Methylosarcina fibrata AML-C10: one gene and its partner. The main gene of each other region encodes a partner of the protein of the gene in region 2 in a complex. Links are inferred from orthologs where the notes say so. Each region holds a gene or a part of one and is shown on either strand. Other genes may lie near its edges. The genes, in order: smc and A3OW_RS0119800.

Region 1 (10,477 bases), 2.9 Mb from region 2 along the record:
TTTCATTGCGCTTTTTGTCGGCGGGCTGATCTTCATTGTTTCCAGGATTGTCGGCTCGTAATTTTTCGTTACGGTTTTTCCGGGATCGAATGTATTGAGAGTCCGGCTTCATTCGAACCCATAAAAAAAGCTCAAGTCCGGCTTGAGCTTTTTTTTTATGATGGGCTGAACAGCCTTATTCCGGCGCTTTGAAGCTTTGAGCCACGCTTTTAAACATGTCTTTAATGCCGCCGAACAAATTGGAGACGTTGAAGCTTTCTTTGGTTATGAATTTGAGGCGCATCACGGCTACCGCCAGAAAGCCGGCGATAGGCGGCATTAATTCGAAAAATACCGACAGGAGAAATCCGCCGGCGCCTTGAAAACCGCCTTCGTTCTTGCGGTCTCCCACGCTCAGCAAATCCCGCTCGTAATTGCTATCGGCACCGCTGCCTCTGATTGCTTCGAGAATATAAACATTGGCCTGGACCAGCAGCATCTGCACGGCAAAAAACACGCCGGCGCTGATGGCTACCCACATCAGTACTTTGTCCGATTTCGCTTTTACCGCCGATTGATAAACCCAAAGAACGGTAAAAATCATTATTATACCACCGATCATAGCTACACCCTTTTGTGAATTATTATTTTATTTTTTTGTTAGAAAAAAGTATTGAAACGTACATTTTATCGTCATTTTGGCGTCGTCTTTTTCGACCACCTTGCAGTATTCGTATTTTCCCCGGCCTGGAGCAATCTCCTTTTTGATCGACCCGTCTTCTACCGAATAATTGACCGCTATTTTCATTTCCTGGGTCCGGCCAAGGGAATCCGTCGCTGTCGTATGAAGAATACCGTCGTTGGCAAAATCCCACTCAATGTCTACATGTTTTTTCTCTCCGTCCAGTTTGCCGGCTTCCGCATACAACTTCCATTTGCCGAGAATTTCGGACTTGTCTTTCAGCATGACGTCCGCATTCACCGATAAAGCACAAAAAACCGCCGCCAGCGGTGCTATTTTAATGTATCTTTCGATCATATCTCCAGCCCTGTTTAAATCAATAAAGCACGAAGTTTAAACTAAACCTCAACGGCTATCGAGCATTTATTTTGCAAAGGCAATAATGAACTATAATAGAGTTTTTTAGTCGCTTTCATCAACAATAAGCCTTGACTTTAGCTTCACCTAAAGTATTATGTAGCTTCCACTTGCTAATCATCTAGCAATTCTTAAATTTAAAATTATAGGTAGGACATATATGGGGTTTATCTTAGATTTGACTGAGACTTTAAAAACACCGGCTGGCATTGTTGGCTTACTGGTTGTTGTAGGTGCAGTGCTTGCCTTGTTGAAATGGGTATTTGCTCCACATCCTGATGACGAGCAATAAGCCGTTTTCAAAATAAAGTCATGCTTAGGCCGCTCGCACCGAGTCCGCAGCGGCCTTTGTTTTGTGTTTCCTCACCATTATTTTCTTCTTTTCCCGTAATTATTGCTGGAATCGGTAGATTCTTTTCGATGCAGAGTCTGGGCGAGCCGAGTCCCATTCATTCTCCACCCTGTTTTTTCGGAAACCCATTGAGAGATGGTTGCCTTCGCGCTTCCCGATGGCCGATTCTTTGTTTTCCTGGGCAAAAAGGAGGCGGTTGATTGCCGGCCTGATGGCTGCTAAGCGATTAATCTTACGGCGTCCCATCGAGCGGCGCAGCCACAATCGTTAGTGTGGTGCCGGCATTTAATTTCCCAAAGCGAAAATTCGAGATGACCGAAGATCACTCAAAAAGCCACGATAAAAAACGACTAAAAGTAAACGTCGACGAGCATCGCACTCTCCTGGATCCGAGTCAAAGCAAGCGATTGAGTGAAATGGCCGGCCGTTTTGGAAAAGGAAGTCGGAGCAACCCGGATTCATGCGGGAAAAGCTCCCGGTCTGAAACGAAGGACGAGACGGCAATACAGTTGGCAATCGCCAGAGAGCTGATCGACCGTAGAATAACCGAACTCATGAGCCGCCTGCCCGAAGGCAAGAAAAATACATTGTTTCGCCTCAGATATGGTACCGTGGACGGAATTAAAAGCATGGTCATTTCCGAAGCCTTTCGACGGTTGGCCATCGACGGCAAGGGCGTGAAACTCAGGATGCTTGCCGATATGAATTATTATGGGCCGACGGAAAGGGCTCCGTTCGGAAATTGAATGGCTTTCCAAGTTAAATTCCGGAATTTATCGAGAATTAGCATGTTCTATCAGCGATTTTTTTTGATTTTCTGTTTTACTTTGATGCTGGCGGGCTGCGCCGGTTTATATGAAAAACAGCCTCCTGCGCCCGTATACGGCGGCCGGCAAGGAAGAATCGTTCAGGCTACGCCCCCCAGGCAAAGCCCGCAGGCAATGACTAAACCGGTCATGCCGGCGCCGCCGCAATCGGTGGTAAAAACGGAGCCTCTTCAAAACTTCGAGCAGAAACTGACGCCCATCGAAGTGATGCCTCAGGAAGACGGTTCGGTCCAGGATCAGGGACGGGCCGAGGATTCGGAGCAACAGGGATTTTTCGCCGAGCCGGAGCCGTCTCAGACCGACAGTCCTTCGTCCGAGGTTCCGGATACGGAAAAGCCGGCTCCCGTTCCTGCGCCCGAACAGGCCGCAGCGCCAAAACAGGAGATCGCTCCGGAGCCTGAGATCATGCCGATGACTCCGTTCCAGCCCATCGATCCTCCGGCCTCCTTATCGCCGGCGATCGGCGCGTTAGTCGTTGCCGCCAACCAGAGCACCCAGCTCGGCAATGTCGATGGGGCGGCGGCCAGCATCGACCGGGCTCTTAAAATCGAGCCGAGAAATCCGGCTTTGTACTACAAGCTGGCCTTGTTAAGGCTAAAACAGTCGAAACCTCAGGAAGCGGAAGATCTCGCGAAGAAATCCGCTCTGCTGGCCGGCAAGGACAGGCAATTAAAAAGGCACAGTTGGTTATTGATTGCCCACGCCAGGGAATTGCGGCGTGACTACAAAGGCGCCCGTCAGGCCAGGGCCAAGGCGGACAGCTTTTAACGGCGCGGCTTTACCGAATCGGCGCACGGCTGATTAACTCTGCTTGAGCGTGAGGGAAGAGCGGCCGAAAAGTAGGCCCTTCTTGAACTCATTTCCCGGCGGGCCGATAAAAAAGTCGAAAGATCATGCAATATCATCGATAATAGCTTGTTTATTCGTTATAAATCATAACGCTCGACGGTTCCTCCCCTAATGAAGCTTGAAAAAATCAAACTTTCGGGTTTTAAATCTTTTGTCGATCCGACGGCGATCCCCATCTCCGGCAATCTGACCGCCATCGTCGGTCCCAACGGCTGCGGCAAATCGAACATCATCGACGCGGTGCGCTGGGTGATGGGCGAAAGCTCGGCCAAACACCTGCGCGGCGGCAGCATGGCCGACGTCATCTTTAACGGTTCGTCCACGCGCAAACCGGTCAGCACCGCCTCGGTCGAACTGGTGTTCAACAACAGCGAAGGCAAACTGGGCGGGGAATATGCCCATTATTCGTCCATTTCCATAAAGCGCCAGGTAAGCCGGGACGGCCAGTCCCTGTTTTTGCTGAACGGCGCGCGCTGCCGACGCAAGGACATTACCGACATTTTTCTGGGGACCGGACTCGGCTCCAGAAGCTACGCGATCATCGAACAAGGCACGATTTCGAGGATGGTCGAAGCCAAGCCGGAGGATTTGAGAGTCCACATCGAAGAAGCCGCCGGCATCTCCAAGTATAAGGAAAGGCGCATGGAGACGGAAACCCGCATGCGCAATACCCGAGAAAATCTCGACCGGCTTGAGGACGTGCGCGAAGAAGTCGATAAACAGCTTAAACATCTGCAAAAACAGGCGGAAAAAGCGGAAAAATACACCGAACTGAAGAAGCAGGAGCGCCAGTTCAGGCTCGAACTGTTGGCGATGCGCTGGAATACGTATGATCTTGCCGGAAAAGCACTGGAAGCCAGGCTTCAGGAAGTGGCCGGCGAGCACAACCGATTGTTCGTTCAGTTGCGTGAGATGGAGAGCCTTCTTGAAGCCAAGCGGGTGGAACATAAAAGCCAGCAGCAGCAATTAAACCGTTCGCAAAGCGATTATTACCGTGCCGTTGCCGAAGTCGGCAGCCTGGAACAGGCCATCAGGCACAGCGAGAACAGCCGGCAGGAAACCTCGCGGGAAATCGAGCGCACCCGGCAACTGATCGAACAGTCCGGAGTCGAGCTCGAAACCGATTTGCAGCAGCTCGAAAGCATCAAGGAATCTCTGTCCGCCGCTGAGGAAGAATTGCTGATCGCCGAGGAGCGCCAGCAGGAGACCTTGCTGTTGCAGCAGGAATCCCAGCAGAAAATGCGTTCCTGGCAGCAGCAGTGGGAAACTTACCGGACCGAAAATTCAAAATACAAGGAGCAGGCCGAAGTGCAGCGGGTCAAGGCTCAGCATCTGGAAGATCAGAATCGGCAGTTGCAGATTCGCATGGACAGGCTGCAAAGCGAACGCAGCGAGCTGGAGTCGAGTCATTTGCAAGACGAAATCGAAGCGCTGGAAAATCATGTCGAAATGATCGAAGCCCAGCGTAGCGAACTGCGGGACCAGCTCGAGGAATTGCATCAACGGATTCGCAGCCGGCGGCAGCAGCTCAAACAGATCCATGACGATTTGCACGGCCGCCGTTCCGAACTTCAGAGCGTGCGGGGCAAGATCACCTCGCTGGAATTATTGCAGCAGCATGCGATGGGCAAGGATAACAAAAAACTGAGCGTCTGGCTGGAGTCCGTGCATCTGCACGACAATCGGCGCCTTGCCGAATTCCTGGAGGTGCAGTCCGGCTGGGAAAGGGCGGTGGAAACGGTGCTGGGCGGCTATCTGGACGCCATCTGCCTCGACAGCGCCGAGCAGGCGGTTTCTTTTTTGCAGAGTCTGGACGACGAATCGGTCACGCTCTTCGAAACCGGCGCCGAAGCCCCAGCTCCCGTCCAGGGGCCGCTCGTTCCCTTGCTGGACAAGATAGCGTCGCCGTGGAGCCTGTCCGGTTTGTTGACGGGAGTGTATTGCGCCGAAAATGCCGAGATCGCCCGCGCTTCGTCGGCGAAAATCAAGGCCTACGAATCCATCGTCACGCCCGACGGGGCCTGGTTCGGTCCGGGTTGGGTCAGGATCATTCGGGACAAGGACAGTAAAGCCGGCGTTTTACAGCGCGAAAAGGAACTGCGGCAGTTAAAGCGGCGGCAGGACGAATTGCGGACTGAAATCGCGGGCCTGGAGGAAGCTCTGGAAAACACCGAAGCCGGATTGAAGGAAGCCGAAGTGCAACGAGATCAGGCGCAGCAGCAGGACAGCCGCCTGGGCAATGAACTGGCGGTCAAAAGCGCGGAATTCAGCGCGCAATCGGCCCGGCTCGAACAGCAGCAGCGCCGGCTTGAGCACGTCTTGAACGAAATCGAAGACATTTTCCGGGACACTGCCGACAACAGCGAAAGGCTGGCGGAATGGAAAAGCCTTCAAGAGCAGGCCGAGCGGAATCTGCTCGATCAGGAATTGAAAAAGCAGGATCTGGAAGCCGTCAATGAAGAATTGACGAGGGCGATGGCCGCGGCCGAGCAGGCCGTCGGCGAAGCGCGCCATCAGGTGTACGCGGTCAAGACCCGCATCGAAACCCAGCGCTCGTCCGAAACCTCCCTGGTCCGGCAGATCGAGCGCCTGCAGACGCAGCATCAGGCTTCCGGCCAGCGCATTCAGGAACTCGAACACAAATTGCAGCAAACGATCCGGCCGCTCGATGATGAAAAAGCGCGTTTGCACGAGCTGCTGATGCAAAAGGACAGCCTGGAGGAACAATTGAAAGCGCAGCGTACGCTGCAGGAGCGCATCGAAGCCGAGATTACGCAACGCTCCGAAGAGCAGGCGCGCCTTCAGCGGTCGCTGGAAAGACAAAAGGAACTGCTGGACGCCAAGCGCTTCGAACTGCAGGAAAGCCAGGTCCGCCGGCAGACCGTCAATGAACAGTTGCGGGAAATCGAAGCCGACCCGGAAACGGTGCTGAAAGGCTTGCCGGAACAGGCCGACGAGACGGCCTGGAAAAAAAGGGTCGATGATTTGTCGGCCCAGATTGAACGTCTGGGTACGATCAACCTGACCGCTATCGAAGAATACAAATCGCAATCCGAGCGGATGAGTTTTTTGAACGCCCAGCATGCGGACCTGGTGGAAGCCCTGCAGACGCTGGAACAGGCGATCAATCAAATTGATAAAGAAAGCCGGCTGCGTTTTAAGGAAACTTTCGATAAAATAAATAACGGCTTGCAGGAAAAATTTCCGAAATTGTTCGGAGGAGGGCAGGCTTACCTGGAATTGACCGAGCAGGATGCGCTGGAGGCCGGCGTCGCCATTATCGCCCGCCCGCCCGGTAAAAGAAACAGCTCCATTCATCTGCTGTCGGGCGGCGAAAAAGCCTTGACCGCGGTGGCGCTGGTCTTCTCGATCTTCGAGCTGAACCCGGCGCCTTTCTGCCTGCTCGACGAAGTGGATGCGCCGTTGGACGACGCGAACGTCGGTCGCTTTTCAAAAATGGTTGAAGAAATGTCGGCATCCGTACAGTTTCTTTATATTTCGCACAACAAGGCGACCATGGAAATTGCGCAGCAACTGGCGGGCGTGACGATGAAAGAGCCGGGCGTGTCCCGAATGGTTGCGGTTGATATTGAAGAAGCAGTAAGTTTGGCAGAGACCTAATGGATAAAGAATTGTTAAGAATTGTTATCATTGCAACCGGCCTGCTGGTCATCGTCGGCATGTTGCTGTGGACCTTCCTGAAAGGCCGGCGTTCTCGTCGCGATACGTATTTTTACGGAGACGACGTCATCGGAAAAATCGACGAGTCCCTGATCATCAAAACCGATCACGACGATTTCGACATCATTCCGCTGGGGCCGGCGGGGCAAACGGCGGACGAGCGGGAGATCCCCGACCGCTATGCCCGGCACGAAGAGCCGGCCGAATGGGAGATCGATGAACCGGAAACGGAGATCGAAGAAGACGAGCCGCCGCCGCGCTTCATTGCCCCGCAAATCATTCAGTTCAGCGTGATCGCCAAGGCGGAAGAAGGATTCAACGGCCTTGACCTGGTCAATGCTTTTCAATTGGCCGGACTCGAATACGGCAACCTGAAAATTTTCGAACGCCTCGACGGCAACCGCCTGGTCGATTTCGGCGTCGCCAGCATGGTGCCTCCCGGCACGTTTCCCGAACAGGATCTGGACTCGTTTTACTGTCCCGGCATCGTTTTCTTCATGCAGCCGGCCGAACTGGAAGATGCCGCCTCGGTATTCGAAGACTATCTGGACACGATCGAACTGGTCGCAGCGGAGCTGGACGGAAGAATTCTGGATCATCAGCGCCAGCCTCTGACCGACGACACGGTGCGGTTGATCCGGCAAAGTTTGTAATTTCATAACGATGCTGACTGCCGAGCAACGAGCGGTTCTCGAACGAAGCGGGCTGACGCCTTCACGCCTGTCGATCGCGCAGATCGAGCAAACGGCCGCACAGGCCGACACTGCCCAATTGACCGACGAACAACTGGTCGAGTTTTTACAAATCTGCAATGCCCTGTACCGCGGCGGCGCGCCGCTGATCTCCGACTACGATTACGATTTCGTTTTCTTGCAGGAGCTTCGGCGGAGGCATCCTAATCATCCCTATCTGGAAACGGTCGAACCGGAAAAAGCCTTCGCCGGCAAGACGGTGACCCTGCCGGAATACATGCTGTCGACCGAAAAAACCTATTCCCGGGACGGCATCGAAAAGTGGCTGAGCCGTCTGGAAAAAGCGGCCGAGCAATGCCAGGTCGATTTCGCTTCGCTGCGCTTCAAGGCGACGCCCAAGCTGGACGGCTTTGCCGCCTACGACGACGGCCACGTGCTGTACACGCGCGGCGACGGACGCAAAGGCACCGACATCAGCCGCGTCTTCGAGCGCGGGCTGATCGTCGCCGGCAACGGAAAAAGAGGGCAGGGCGCCGGCGAGATCGTCGTCAGCCGCAGCTATTTCGACAGCCATCTGGCGGTTTATTTCGAAAATCCCCGGAATTTTCAGGCCAGCATCATCAAGGAAAAAGACCTGGAAGAACACGCGTTGGCGGCGATCCGGAACCGGGCGGCGGTCTTTTATCCGTTTGCGGTCCTGCCCGGATGGGAAGGGACCGCCGAAAAGCTGCGCGAAGACTTCGAGGCGATCGTGCAGGAGGTGCCAAAGATGGTCGACTACGACGTCGACGGCCTCATCCTCGAAGCGCTCGATCCGGTGCTCAAAAGTTTCCTCGGCGCTACCCGTCATCACCATCGCTGGCAGATAGCCTACAAAAGCAACATCGAAACGGCTCTGGTCAAGGTCAGGCGGGTTACTCCGCAGACTTCGCGTTCCGGTCGGGTCAATCCGGTCGCGGAACTGGAGCCGACCCGGCTCAGCGGCGCGCTGATTTCGAGAGCGACGGCGCACCATTACGGCATGGTCCGGGAAATGGGCATCGGCGAAGGCACGGTTATCGAATTGACCCGCTCCGGCATGGTCATACCGAAAATCGAACGGGTCGTCGCGCCCAGTTTGCCGCAAATTCCGGAGCGCTGCCCCCGCTGCGGCAGCGAACTGATCTGGGACGGCGATTATCTATTCTGCCCGAACACGACGAAATGCCCGGCGCAGATCGAAAACAGCATCGAACATTTTTTCAGGACGCTGGCGAACGTCGACGGTTTCGGATTGAAGACCATCGAAAAGCTGCACGCCCACGGCGTCAATTCGGTATTTGCCGTCTATCAACTCGACTTGCCGCAATTGCAGGCGATGGGTTTCGGCGAAAAAACCTCGCAGAATCTGCTGAGCGAACTTCAACGCAGCCGCAACGTGGCCATCGAAGACTGGCGTTTTCTCGGCGCTTTCGGCATTCACCGGATGGGCCTGGGCAATTGCGAACGGCTGCTGCAGCATTACCGCCTGACCGGTATTTTCGATTTGAGCCGGGACGACATCGTCAGTATCGAAGGCTTTGCCGAGAAAACGGCGGAAGCGGTCGTTACCAGCCTGACCACCATCCGGCAGGATTTCATGCAGCTTTATCAGTTGGGGTTCAATCTGACATCCACGCCCCTCTTGTCGGAACAACGCCAAAACAGCAGCCCCATTGCCGGAAAGGTTCTCGTGTTTACCGGCACCATGCTGAAAGGCACTCGCGACGACATGATTCGCGATGCCAAGCGGCTGGGGGCCAAGGTGGCCGGCTCGGTTACCGGCAAGACCGATTTTCTGGTGACGGGATCCGAGGCCGGCGCGGCAAAAATCAATGCGGCCAGAGAAAAAGGCGTGCCCATCCTGAGCGAGGAGGAATATTTGGCGCTCATCGGTGCCGACGGATGATCTCGCCGGGACCCGCCGGGCCTGCCGGTATTTCAGCCTGAAGCTTGGCGGGGCGGTAATGGTCACGACAACCGCCGCCTCGATCGTTAAATATAGCCTGCCGCCGGTGCGGGTTTGCGAACGAATATGCAAAAACTAATGGCGACAAGCTTTGGTTTTATCTATTGATTCTTCACGATGCGATCGTTCCGGGCAGAACGATCGCCAATCTGAAAGAAAAATCTTCCTGGCCTGCGGTCTGAACTATAAAGGCTGACAATGATCTTTGTTAATTACTCCCGTAAAAATAATCGTTTCGGTCAAGCTTTCTCCGCCTCTTCCTCATGACGACGTTCCATCCCAAAGATTTTATCGAAACCGCCGAAGGGCTGGTGTTTGCCGTGGTCGATTCGCATCCGGAGCAAGGCAAGGTGCTCTGCTTTTTACGCTATGTCCTGGAAGACGGCGGCTGGCGCAAAAAAGCCACCGAGGAAGCCAACTTGTTTTTGCGTCAGCGGCATGCGGATTATCTGCATTATTCGCCGAGGCTCGATACCCACCTGCACGCGGTCGAAACGTCCCGAATTGTCGAGCATCATCAGCCCAGGCGGCGGCTCCGGGCGATCCTGGAGGACGGCGGGCGCGATGCCGTCGAAGACGACGTGTTGCTGTTGGCGGGGCTGCTGACCGAGCAAGGCGTGGATCTGGCGCAGGTCGGGGTGACCGGTTCCTTGCTGATCGGGGTGCAACGGGACAGTTCGGACATCGATCTGGTCTGTTACGGCAGGGAAGGGTTTTTGCGTTGCCGGGAGGTGGTCCGCGAATTGATCGAACAGGGGCAATTGCAGTCCTTGAACGACAGCGATTGGCGCGAATCCTACCGGCGCCGCGGCTGTTCCTTGAGCTACGGCGATTATGTCTGGCACGAACGGCGAAAATACAACAAAGCGGTGGTGAACGGTCGTAAATTCGATTTAAGCCTGATCGAGCCGAACGCCGGCGAGCCGGATCTCTATAAAAAACTCGGGCCGGTCACCTTGCGCTGCCGAATCGCCGACGATAGCCGAGCCTTCGATTATCCGGCGGTCTATC
Region 2 (9,397 bases):
GCACGGCGTACTCGCGCTCGATCTGGGTGGAAGGATGCATCAGGCGATTGGCCAGTTCGCCGTTATTGGTGACCAGCAATAATCCGGAAGTATTGATGTCCAGCCGACCGACCGCGATCCAGCGGGCCGTGTCCAGTTTGGGCAACTGGCTGAATATCGTAGGGCGGCCTTCGGGATCGCGGCGGGTCACGACTTCGCCGACCGGCTTGTGATAGATCAGCACGCGGGTCGGCTGCCGAGCGAATTTCTGCCAGTGCACGACCCGGTCGTTGACCTGCAAATGGTCTCCCGGCCGTAACCTGGCGCCCAAACCGATCACCGCGCCGTTGATCCTTACCCGGCCTTCGGCGATCCAGCGTTCGATTTCCCGCCGGGAACCGAGGCCGCCGCGCGCCAGCACTTTCTGGATGCGCTCCCCGAGCGCCGGCGCTTCGTCGTCTCTATTTTTGGCCGTGTTTTTGATCTTTGGCTCACTCGACCGTTTCGGCGAGCTCTTCTCTTGTTTCCTGTTTTTCACTCTCTACCTGTAAGGGGGGCTGCGCGGAATCCAGCGACAAGTCGAGATCCTGAATCTCTTGCAAAGTCGGCAGTTCGTTGAGCGATTTGATGTTGAAATAGTCCAGAAATTGCTTGGTGGTGCCGTACAAGCCGGGGCGGCCCGGAACTTCCTTGTGCGCCACGACCCTGACCCATTCGCGGTCGAGCAGCGTCTGGATAATGCTGGAACTGACGCTGACGCCGCGGATATCCTCGATGTCGCCGCGGGTGACCGGCTGCCGGTAGGCGATGATGGCCAGCGTTTCCAGCAGGGCGCGGGAATATTTCGGCGGTTTTTCTTCGAACAGGCGCGAGACCCAGCGGGACAACTCCTGTTTGACCTGAAACCGGTAGCCGCTGCCTACCTGCTTCAATTCGATCGGACGCTGTTGGTATTCCTCGGCGATATCCTCGATCGCCGCCTGAATGACCGGCAGATCGGGCTGCTCTATTTCCGGGAACACCTGCTGAATCTCTTTGCAGGTCATAGGCCGATTGGCGGCAAATAAAATGGCTTCAACTATGCGTTTGATTTCCACGTCGACTTCAAGCAGTTCAGGTAGGCAAAACGGTGCGGGCGCTTCTAACGCACAACTCATCGAAGGGCTCGGGCTGGAGGATTTCGATGAGTCCTTCCTTGGCAAGCTCGAGAATGGCCAGAAACGAGACAACGACCCCGGGTCGGCCTTCCCTTCGAATGAATAGCTGCGAAAAAAGGAGACTATCCGTTCCTTTAAGGTTTTCCAGAATGGTTGACATTCGCTCACGGACTGATAAGGGTTCTTTGGTGATATGGTGATGGCTCAGTTGTTCCACTCGTTTGAGGACATCCTGAAACGCCAGCAAAAGTTCTTTTAACTGAACGTCCGGCAGCTTTTTCTCGACCGCCAGAGTCGACGTATCGACGCCGAAGGTAAAAATGTCCCGTTCGATCCGGGGCAGCCGATCCAGCTCTTCGGCAGCATTTTTGATGCATTCGTATTCCTGGAGCCTGCGGATCAGGGTCGCCCTCGGATCTTCCTCTTCTTCCTCGCCTTCGGGTTGACGGGGCAGCAGCATGCGCGACTTGATTTCCGCCAGCAACGCCGCCATCACCAGATATTCCGCCGCCAGCTCCATGTTGAGCTGGTTCATCATCCGGATATAGGCGATGTATTGATGAGTGATTTGCGCGATGGGGATGTTCACGATGTCCAGATTCTGTCTTCTGATCAAATACAGCAATAAGTCCAGCGGGCCCTCGAACAGCTCCAGAATGACTTCAAGCGCATCGGGCGGAATGTACAGATCGTCCGGCAACTGATTGATGGGGGTGCCGTTGACGACTGCGATCACCGGCATATCCGGCATGACCGTGAGTTCTTCAATCATCTATGCAATCAAAGCGAATCGTCTCGCAGAAACGGGGGCATGTTCACGAGCCGCCCCTTTATTAAATGCCGGCAATCGATAAAAAGAGCTTCTGCGCGACATACAAGGGATATTCCAGAATAACATTCAAAACTCTAGTATAGAGCAACAACAAGAGAATGATGAATCCGTAGCGTTCCAGCCGATTATACTGCCATGCCCAATAATGGGGCAAAAACCCGGTGACTATCCGGCTTCCGTCCAGCGGCGGAATCGGCAGAAGATTCACCAGCGCCAGCACCAGATTGATCGATATGCCCGCGATGCCGGCATAGATCAGCGGCAGCGAAATCGCTTCCACGGCGATAATCACGCCCAGGCGGGCCAATAAGGCCCAGCCGACGGCCATCAGCAAATTGGCGCCGGGACCGGCCAGGGCGACCCAAGCCATATCTTTGAGCGGTTTTTTAAAATTCCTGGCGTCGACCGGAACGGGTTTGGCCCAGCCGAAGATGAAACCGGTACCCGACAGTAACAACAAGCCGGGAAGAATGACGGTTCCCAGCCAGTCGATGTGCTTGAGCGGATTCAACGTCAACCGGCCCAACTGATAAGCGGTGTTGTCGCCGAATTTCCTGGCGACCCAGCCGTGCGCGACTTCGTGCACGGTAATCGCAAAAATGACTGGAAGTATCCATACCACGATCCGCTGCATCAGCGTCAATTCATTCATCATAATTCTGTCGTCTCGATCAATCTAACATGGGCGCCATACCAATACCCTGCCGGATGATTTCAGGGCCTTTATTGGTAAATTCAATTACGGTGGTCTCGGCAAACTCGATATTGCCGGCATCGATCACCAAATCCAGTTGATGCTCCAGCCTTTCCCGAATTTCGTAGGGATCGGACAGGCCGTCGGTCTCTCCGGGCAAAATCAAGCTGGTGCTCAACAAAGGCTCTTCGAGTTCTTTCACCAGCAGCATCGCCACGGCATGGTCCGGAATGCGCACGCCGATGGTTTTTTTCCTGAGATGCTGCAGCCGGCGCGGAACTTCCCGGGTGGCTTCGAGGATAAAAGTAAAAGGGCCGGGCGTCAGCGCCTTGATCATTCGATAAGCGTCATTGCCTATTTTGGTAAAGGTCGATACCTGCGCCAGATCCTTGCAGACCAGCGTAAAGTTGTGCTTGTCGTCCAATTGCCGGATCCGTCGAATCCGATCCATCGACTGCTTGTCGCCGATATGGCAACCGATGGCGTACGAAGAGTCGGTGGGATAGGCGACGACGCCGCCTTCCCGTACGATCTCCACGGTTCGGTGGATTAGCCGCAGTTGCGGATTATCGGGATGAATTGCAAAAAACTGAGCCATTTTATCGAAAAACCGGAGACAAAGAAGGACATTATACCGTATTAGCGCTCCGATTCTTTTTTTGCAACCTGGTCCCGCAAATAAACGGGCATCGCTTCCTCGACCGGCACGGCCAGCCCCCGTTCGAAGCCATGCGCTCCCAAGCGCGCGACCGCGCCCGCTCTCGGCAGATGATCGGCTTCGATACCGTCTAGACGGCCCGCCAGCCGTTTCGCCAGTTCTTCCCGGTAAACGCCCCAGCCGGTGCCGATGCCGACCCCGCGGAGGTCGGGAAACTCGATCTTATCCGCCGGAATGACCCGTTCCGGGCCTATTAACTCGGCATAACCCTTCTCGCCTCTCCGATAGACGCCCCAGTAAATTTCTCCCATTCGGGCATCCATCGCGGTAAACGCCACCTCGGCCGAGTTCCGGTCGAAGAACTCTTGCGCCAAGGCCGCCAGCGTGGAAACCGGAACGATCGGCAAGTCGGCGCCGAAGGCAATGCCCTGGATGATGCCGGTGGCAATGCGCACGCCGGTGAACGAACCGGGTCCCCGGCCGAAAGCCAGTCCGTCCAGATCGCGGGGCCTAAGCCCTGCCTCCGCCATCAAGCCGTCGATCATCGGCAAGACCAGGCGGGTATGGTCCCTTTGGGTGCGCTGATAACGTTCGATTACGGCGCAATCGATCCATAGCGCCGCCGAACAGGCTTCGGTTGCGGTTTCCACCGCCAGTAATTTCATTGAGCTCGTCCCAAATCGTATTATGATACTCTAACCCGCCCTTGAAAAGGGAGCATCAAACCGGCTAAAAAAGTTGTCCGGAATCCGGGAGGCAGGGCTAAGGACGCACCTCGGGCCAGCCAGGCCACATACAGAAAGGAAGAACGAAGATTAAATCGTTCCGGACCGGCGGTTATCGGGAGGGGCGGCTTTTTCGAGCTGCCGGCGAAATTCTTCCAGTTGGCGCAGTAATTCCTCGCTGAACGACTTGAGCTGATTTTCAAAGAGCGGTATTTGCCGTTCCAGCTCCTTATTAATGGTATCGCCGATCGTCCTGAGGCTTTTGAAAAGCGCTCCCAAAGGCAGCAAGGAAAGATTGTCCAGCGTGGCCTGATAATCGACTTGCCATTGCCGATTTTCTTTCAATAAAACCGTTTCGAAAGACAGCACCTTGTTTTCGGGCTTTTTCAGGGTAAGAATCGTGAAGACTCTTGCATTGCTGCCGTCCACGTCCACCGAACCCGTGTCGACCGAGCCGTTTTCCAGATTTTGCTGTTTTACGACGAGATTTCGAGTCTCCGGCGTTGTGTGTTTTCTCGCGGACTCCAGATCGCCCCGCACCATGGCTTCCCAGAACGAAGCGGTCACCTGCTCCGGCGGAGCCACGGTCTGACAGCCGGACAGCACCCACAATAAAACAAAAAGCCCGGCGGTCGAGACCGGGCTTGTCTTAGTCGGCTTGAAAGAAACGGCCGAAATCGACGGCTTACTCGTCACCGCCGAATACTCCGAACAGTTGCAGCAAGCTCAGAAACAAATTGTAAACCGACACGTACAGCGACACGGTCGCCAGAATGTAATTGGTTTCACCACCGTGCACGATTTCGCTGGTCTGAAACAGGATCATGCCGGACATCAGCAAAATGAACATCGCCGATACCGCCAGCGACAGAGCGGGCAGCGTGAAGAAAATCGCGCCGAGCCCGGCCAGAAAGGCCACCAGGACGCCGACCATCAGAAAACCGCCCATGAAGCTGAAATCTTTCCGTGTCGTCAGAGCATAGCCGGAAAGGCCCAGAAAGATCACGCCGGTACCGCCCAGCGCCATCATGATCAACTCGTGGCCGTTGCTGAAAACCTTGAGATACATGTTCAGGATCGGACCGAGAGTCAAGCCCATGAATCCGGTCAACGCAAACACCCAAAGCAGTCCCCAGGCGCTGTTGCTGAATTTGGTGGTCAGGAAAAGCAGACCGAAATAACCCACCAGAGTGAGGATCACGCCGGGATGGGGCAAATTCAGAACCATCGCCAAACCTGCGGTCAGCGCGCTAAAAAGCAACGTCATGGACAACAGCAGATAGGTGTTTTTCAGCATTTTGTTGGTCGTCAGGATGCCGACTTCCGGACGAGAGATAGAAGTATACGTTTTCATTTTATTTGGAGTCCTTAAAAAATAATCAACAAAGAAAGTGGTTAAATCTTACAAGAGTTGCCTGCAATTTGTAAAAATATTGAGAACGAGATCAATCGAATCGACCGGTCGAAAATCTAAAAATCTCAAACTAAGACCGATACGTTCGAAAAATGTTCACCGAAAGCGGTCCGCAAGCTTTCCGAAAGAGCGTCCGAAGGGAAAAGCTCAAGCCGCTTCGTTGGCATCGACGACGCACAAGGCCGCCATGTTCACGATCCGGCGCACCGTAGCCGCCGGCGTCAGGATATGCACCGGGCGGGCGCAGCCGAGCAGCACCGGCCCGATCGCAACGCCGCTGCCGGAGGCGACTTTGAGCAGATTATAGGCGATATTGGCGGCGTCGATGTTGGGAAACACCAACAGATTGGCGCTGCCTTTCAGCCTCGAATCCGGCATCATCTCCTTCAACAGTTCGTAATCCAGCGCGGTATCGCCGTGTATTTCCCCTTCCACTTCCAGATCCGGCGCCCTTTGCCGGATCATCGCCAGGGCTTCCCGCATCTTTTTCGCCGACTCGCTGTTGCTGGTGCCGAAGTTGGAATGAGACAGGAGGGCGGCGCGCGGCACCAGTCCGAAGCGGCGCATCTGTTCCGCGGCCAGCAGCGTAATCTCGGCCAGTTGTTCCGCGGTCGGATGGTGATTGACGTGCGTGTCGACCAGAACCAACTGGCGGTCGGGCAACACGAGCCCGTTCATCGCCGCGTACACCGTGGCTCCCGGACGCTTGCCCAGCACTTGATCGATGTAATTGAGATGCATGTCGGTCGTGCCGAACGTACCGCAGATCATGCCGTCGGCATAGCCTTTGTGCATCAGCATCGCGCCGATCAGAGTATTGCGCCGGCGCATTTCCAGCTTGGCGTACTGCTCGGTGACGCCTTTGCGGACGGTCATCGCCAGATAAGTCGTCCAGAAATCGCGGTAGCGTTCGTCGAACTCCGGATTCACCACCTGGACGTCGGCGCCGGGCCGGAGCCGCAGGCCGTATTTTTCGATCCGGTACTGCAGGACCGCAGGCCGGCCGATCAGAATGGGGCAGGCGATTTTCTCATCGACCAGAATCTGGGCCGCGCGCAGCACCTTTTTTTCTTCCCCCTCGGCAAACACGATGCGTTTTTTCGCCTCGGGCGCGCTCTTGGCGAGCCGGAACACCGGTTTCATGAAAGGACCGCTGAGATACACGAATTGCTGCAAGCGCTCGATGTAAGCCGGCATGTCCTGAATCGGCCGGGCGGCGACGCCGGACGCTTCCGCGGCCAGGGCGATGGCGGGAGCGATTTTGGTCATCAGACGCGGATCGAAAGGTTTGGGGATCAGATAATCGGGGCCGAAAGACAGGTTGTCGATGCCGTAAATGCTGGCGACGACATCGGATTGCTCGGCCTCAGCCAGTTCGGCGATCGCATGGACCGCGGCAATTTCCATCGCCCGCGTGATGGTCGTGGCGCCGCAGTCCAGGGCGCCCCGAAAAATATACGGAAAGCACAGCGCATTATTGACCTGGTTCGGATAATCGGAGCGTCCGGTCGCTATGATCGCGTCGTCGCGCACCGCTTTCACTTCTTCGGGTAAAATTTCGGGGGTCGGATTGGCCAGGGCCAGCACCAGCGGCCGCGGCGCCATGGTTTTGACCATCTCCGGCTTCAATACGCCGCCTGCCGACAAGCCCAAAAAAATGTCCGCGCCGTGCATCACTTCGGCCAGCGTTCTGGCCGTGGTCTCACGGGCAAAACGCGCCTTATTGGCGTCCACCGATTCGGTCCGGCCTTGATAGACGACGCCCAGGTGATCGGTCACGATCATGTTTTCGATCGGAAAGCCCAGTTCGACGATCAAATCGAGGCAGGCCAGGGCCGCGGCGCCCGCGCCGGACACGACCAGCTTGCATTGTTTGATGTCTTTGCCGACAATCTTCAGCCCGTTCAAAATAGCGGCGCCGACAATAATCGCGGTGCCGTGCTGATCGTCGTGAAACACCGGGATGTTCATGCGCTCGCGCAATCGGCGCTCGATGTAAAAACATTCCGGCGCCTTGATGTCTTCCAGATTGATCCCGCCGAAAGTCGGCTCCAGAGCGGCGATGACGTCGCACAGCTTGTCCGGGTCCGGCTCGTTGATTTCGATGTCGAAGACGTCGATACCGGCGAATTTCTTGAACAACACCCCCTTGCCTTCCATCACCGGCTTGGCCGCCAGAGGGCCGATGTTGCCGAGGCCCAGCACCGCGGTTCCGTTGCTGATGACGGCGACCAAATTGCCGCGCGCAGTGTATTTGAAAACGTTGGCCGAATCCGCGGCGATTTCCTCGGAGGCCGCCGCGACGCCCGGCGAATAAGCCAGAGAAAGGTCGCGCTGGTTGGCCAACGGCTTGGTCGAGTTCACGCTGATTTTGCCGGGCACAGGAAACGCATGGTATTCCAGCGCGGCTTCACGCAACTGTTTACGGAGAAGATCCTTGGAATCTGAAGAAGTCATGCTCTGATACCGTCCTTTCGTTACGTTCGGGAACGTCCCGATTGTAGCAGAGAAACTTCTTTAACTTTTAATGTTTATGGAACTTTGGCGGGCTATAAAAAAATCCCGTCCGGAATGGCAAAAGCAGGAGTCAACAGGAAAAAAACAGCACAGAACCGGCACAAGGACATGTCGTTCCGATCCTTTTCATGGAACGACATGCTTTAGCCCAATGAATCAAGCTCACTTTAACGGTAGATTACTTAATAGCCGGTCATGGAAAACCATTTGTCTTCCGAACCTGCCAGCACCATGACGATCGGCGCGACGCAGGGTCTGGGCAACTCTATTTGCGCGACAATGTCGGAGTTGCCTTTCACGGTGGCCGGAAATCCTTCCGTAACGACGTTCTGCTCGACCACGGCGCCGCTTTCTTCGGTCAGACAACTGACCAGCGCGCGAAATTGCGTCTCGTCATTGGTGCCCCTCAGATTTTCCGGAACGCTGGGATCGTCCGGAAAAACCAAGCCGCGAATCCGGATAATCAAGCGTCCGTCGGAAAAAAGCTTGCCCTTGGCCGATTTCAGGATCCAGGGGAGCTCGTCGCCGTTCACGCCCCGGACCGGATTGGTTTCTCCTAGAAAAGAGCCGGCCACCCCATACATGGTTTTGAAGCTGAGAACCAGCTTCTTGCCCGGCCGGGAATAATCCGTCCCGTAATCCTGCGCCGAGAGTGCCAACGGCGCCGAAATAAAGCAGAAAAACAGCACTAATTTGATCATGCGATTCATAACCCCTCCTCGACAATTGCCTTGTAAAAATTCAATCAGAGACGTGCAGGCCGGATGAACCTACAAATTAGCGATTGAACTACAAGAAAAAAAGTTCCCGCTTTTTTCCGAACGTCTCGTTTAAAAACGAAGGCGAGTTAAACAACCCCACAGCGGTACGAAAATGCCATCGAATTCAGTAAAAGAACGCTATAATCGAAAACACGGTTTCATTAACGGCCGGCTTTCAACTTCTGTCAAAACATGCGTTGGGTTATTATCGATAAAATACTGGGAAATCGGGAAGTCAAGCTCAGGAATTGGCCGACCTTCAGGTTCCTGGCTTTGACGGCGGCGGCCGCCGCGTTCCTGGCCTTTTTCATTAAAGTAGCCGAGGAAGTGGTCGAAGGCGATACCCATGCCGTCGACCGATGGCTGCTGATGCTGCTTCGGGACGCCGGGGACGCCACCGATCCGCTCGGCCCCGTCTGGTTCGAAGATTTTGTGCGCGATATTACCGCTCTCGGCAGTCCCGCCGTGCTGGGGCTTTTTATTCTGATTACGGTCTTCTTTCTGTTCCTGGCAGGACAAAAACGCCTGTCGTGGTTCGTGCTGGCGGCCACCGTGAGCGGAACCCTGGCCGTGACGATTTTAAAAGAAGGTTTCGACCGCCCTCGTCCGGATCTCGGTCCCGGCGGAATCTATGTCTATACGGCCAGTTTTCCAAGCGGC

Evidence for each region.
Region 1: the proteins of A3OW_RS0119800 (region 2) and smc are in contact, whole or in part, in a crystal structure (PDB 3ZGX), measured with the Bacillus subtilis proteins. The link is inferred for Methylosarcina fibrata AML-C10 from one-to-one orthologs.

The regions. Positions count from the first base shown.
Region 1 is NZ_KB889965.1:1,310,036-1,320,512, reverse strand. The notes cover bases 2,852-6,927. They hold smc (chromosome segregation protein SMC), read left to right. Parts: upstream 2,852-3,217; coding sequence 3,218-6,727; downstream 6,728-6,927. Other genes in these bases: A3OW_RS0106325 (cell division protein ZipA C-terminal FtsZ-binding domain-containing protein), read left to right, coding at 6,727-6,927; A3OW_RS26290 (tetratricopeptide repeat protein), read left to right, coding at 2,852-3,025. Also shown: A3OW_RS26950 (DUF2970 domain-containing protein), read left to right, coding at 1-61; A3OW_RS0106355 (hypothetical protein), read right to left, coding at 176-583; A3OW_RS0106350 (hypothetical protein), read right to left, coding at 629-1,018; A3OW_RS0106340 (hypothetical protein), read left to right, coding at 1,742-2,176; more of A3OW_RS26290, read left to right, coding at 2,177-2,851; more of A3OW_RS0106325, read left to right, coding at 6,928-7,440; A3OW_RS0106320 (BRCT domain-containing protein), read left to right, coding at 7,451-9,406; A3OW_RS0106315 (hypothetical protein), read left to right, coding at 9,730-10,477. UniProt on the Bacillus subtilis protein: Required for chromosome condensation and partitioning.
Region 2 is NZ_KB889965.1:4,213,266-4,222,662, reverse strand. The notes cover bases 1-2,996. They hold A3OW_RS0119800 (segregation and condensation protein A), read right to left. Parts: upstream 1,909-2,996; coding sequence 1,093-1,908; downstream 1-1,092. Other genes in these bases: A3OW_RS0119790 (L-threonylcarbamoyladenylate synthase), read right to left, coding at 2,640-2,996; A3OW_RS0119795 (site-2 protease family protein), read right to left, coding at 1,970-2,623; scpB (SMC-Scp complex subunit ScpB), read right to left, coding at 471-1,076; rluB (23S rRNA pseudouridine(2605) synthase RluB), read right to left, coding at 1-517. Also shown: more of A3OW_RS0119790, read right to left, coding at 2,997-3,260; tRNA (adenosine(37)-N6)-threonylcarbamoyltransferase complex dimerization subunit type 1 TsaB, read right to left, coding at 3,302-3,985; A3OW_RS0119780 (hypothetical protein), read right to left, coding at 4,136-4,741; A3OW_RS0119775 (Bax inhibitor-1/YccA family protein), read right to left, coding at 4,731-5,399; A3OW_RS0119770 (NADP-dependent malic enzyme), read right to left, coding at 5,607-7,916; A3OW_RS0119765 (hypothetical protein), read right to left, coding at 8,159-8,686; A3OW_RS0119760 (phosphatase PAP2 family protein), read left to right, coding at 8,930-9,397. UniProt on the Bacillus subtilis protein: Participates in chromosomal partition during cell division. May act via the formation of a condensin-like complex containing Smc and ScpB that pull DNA away from mid-cell into both cell halves.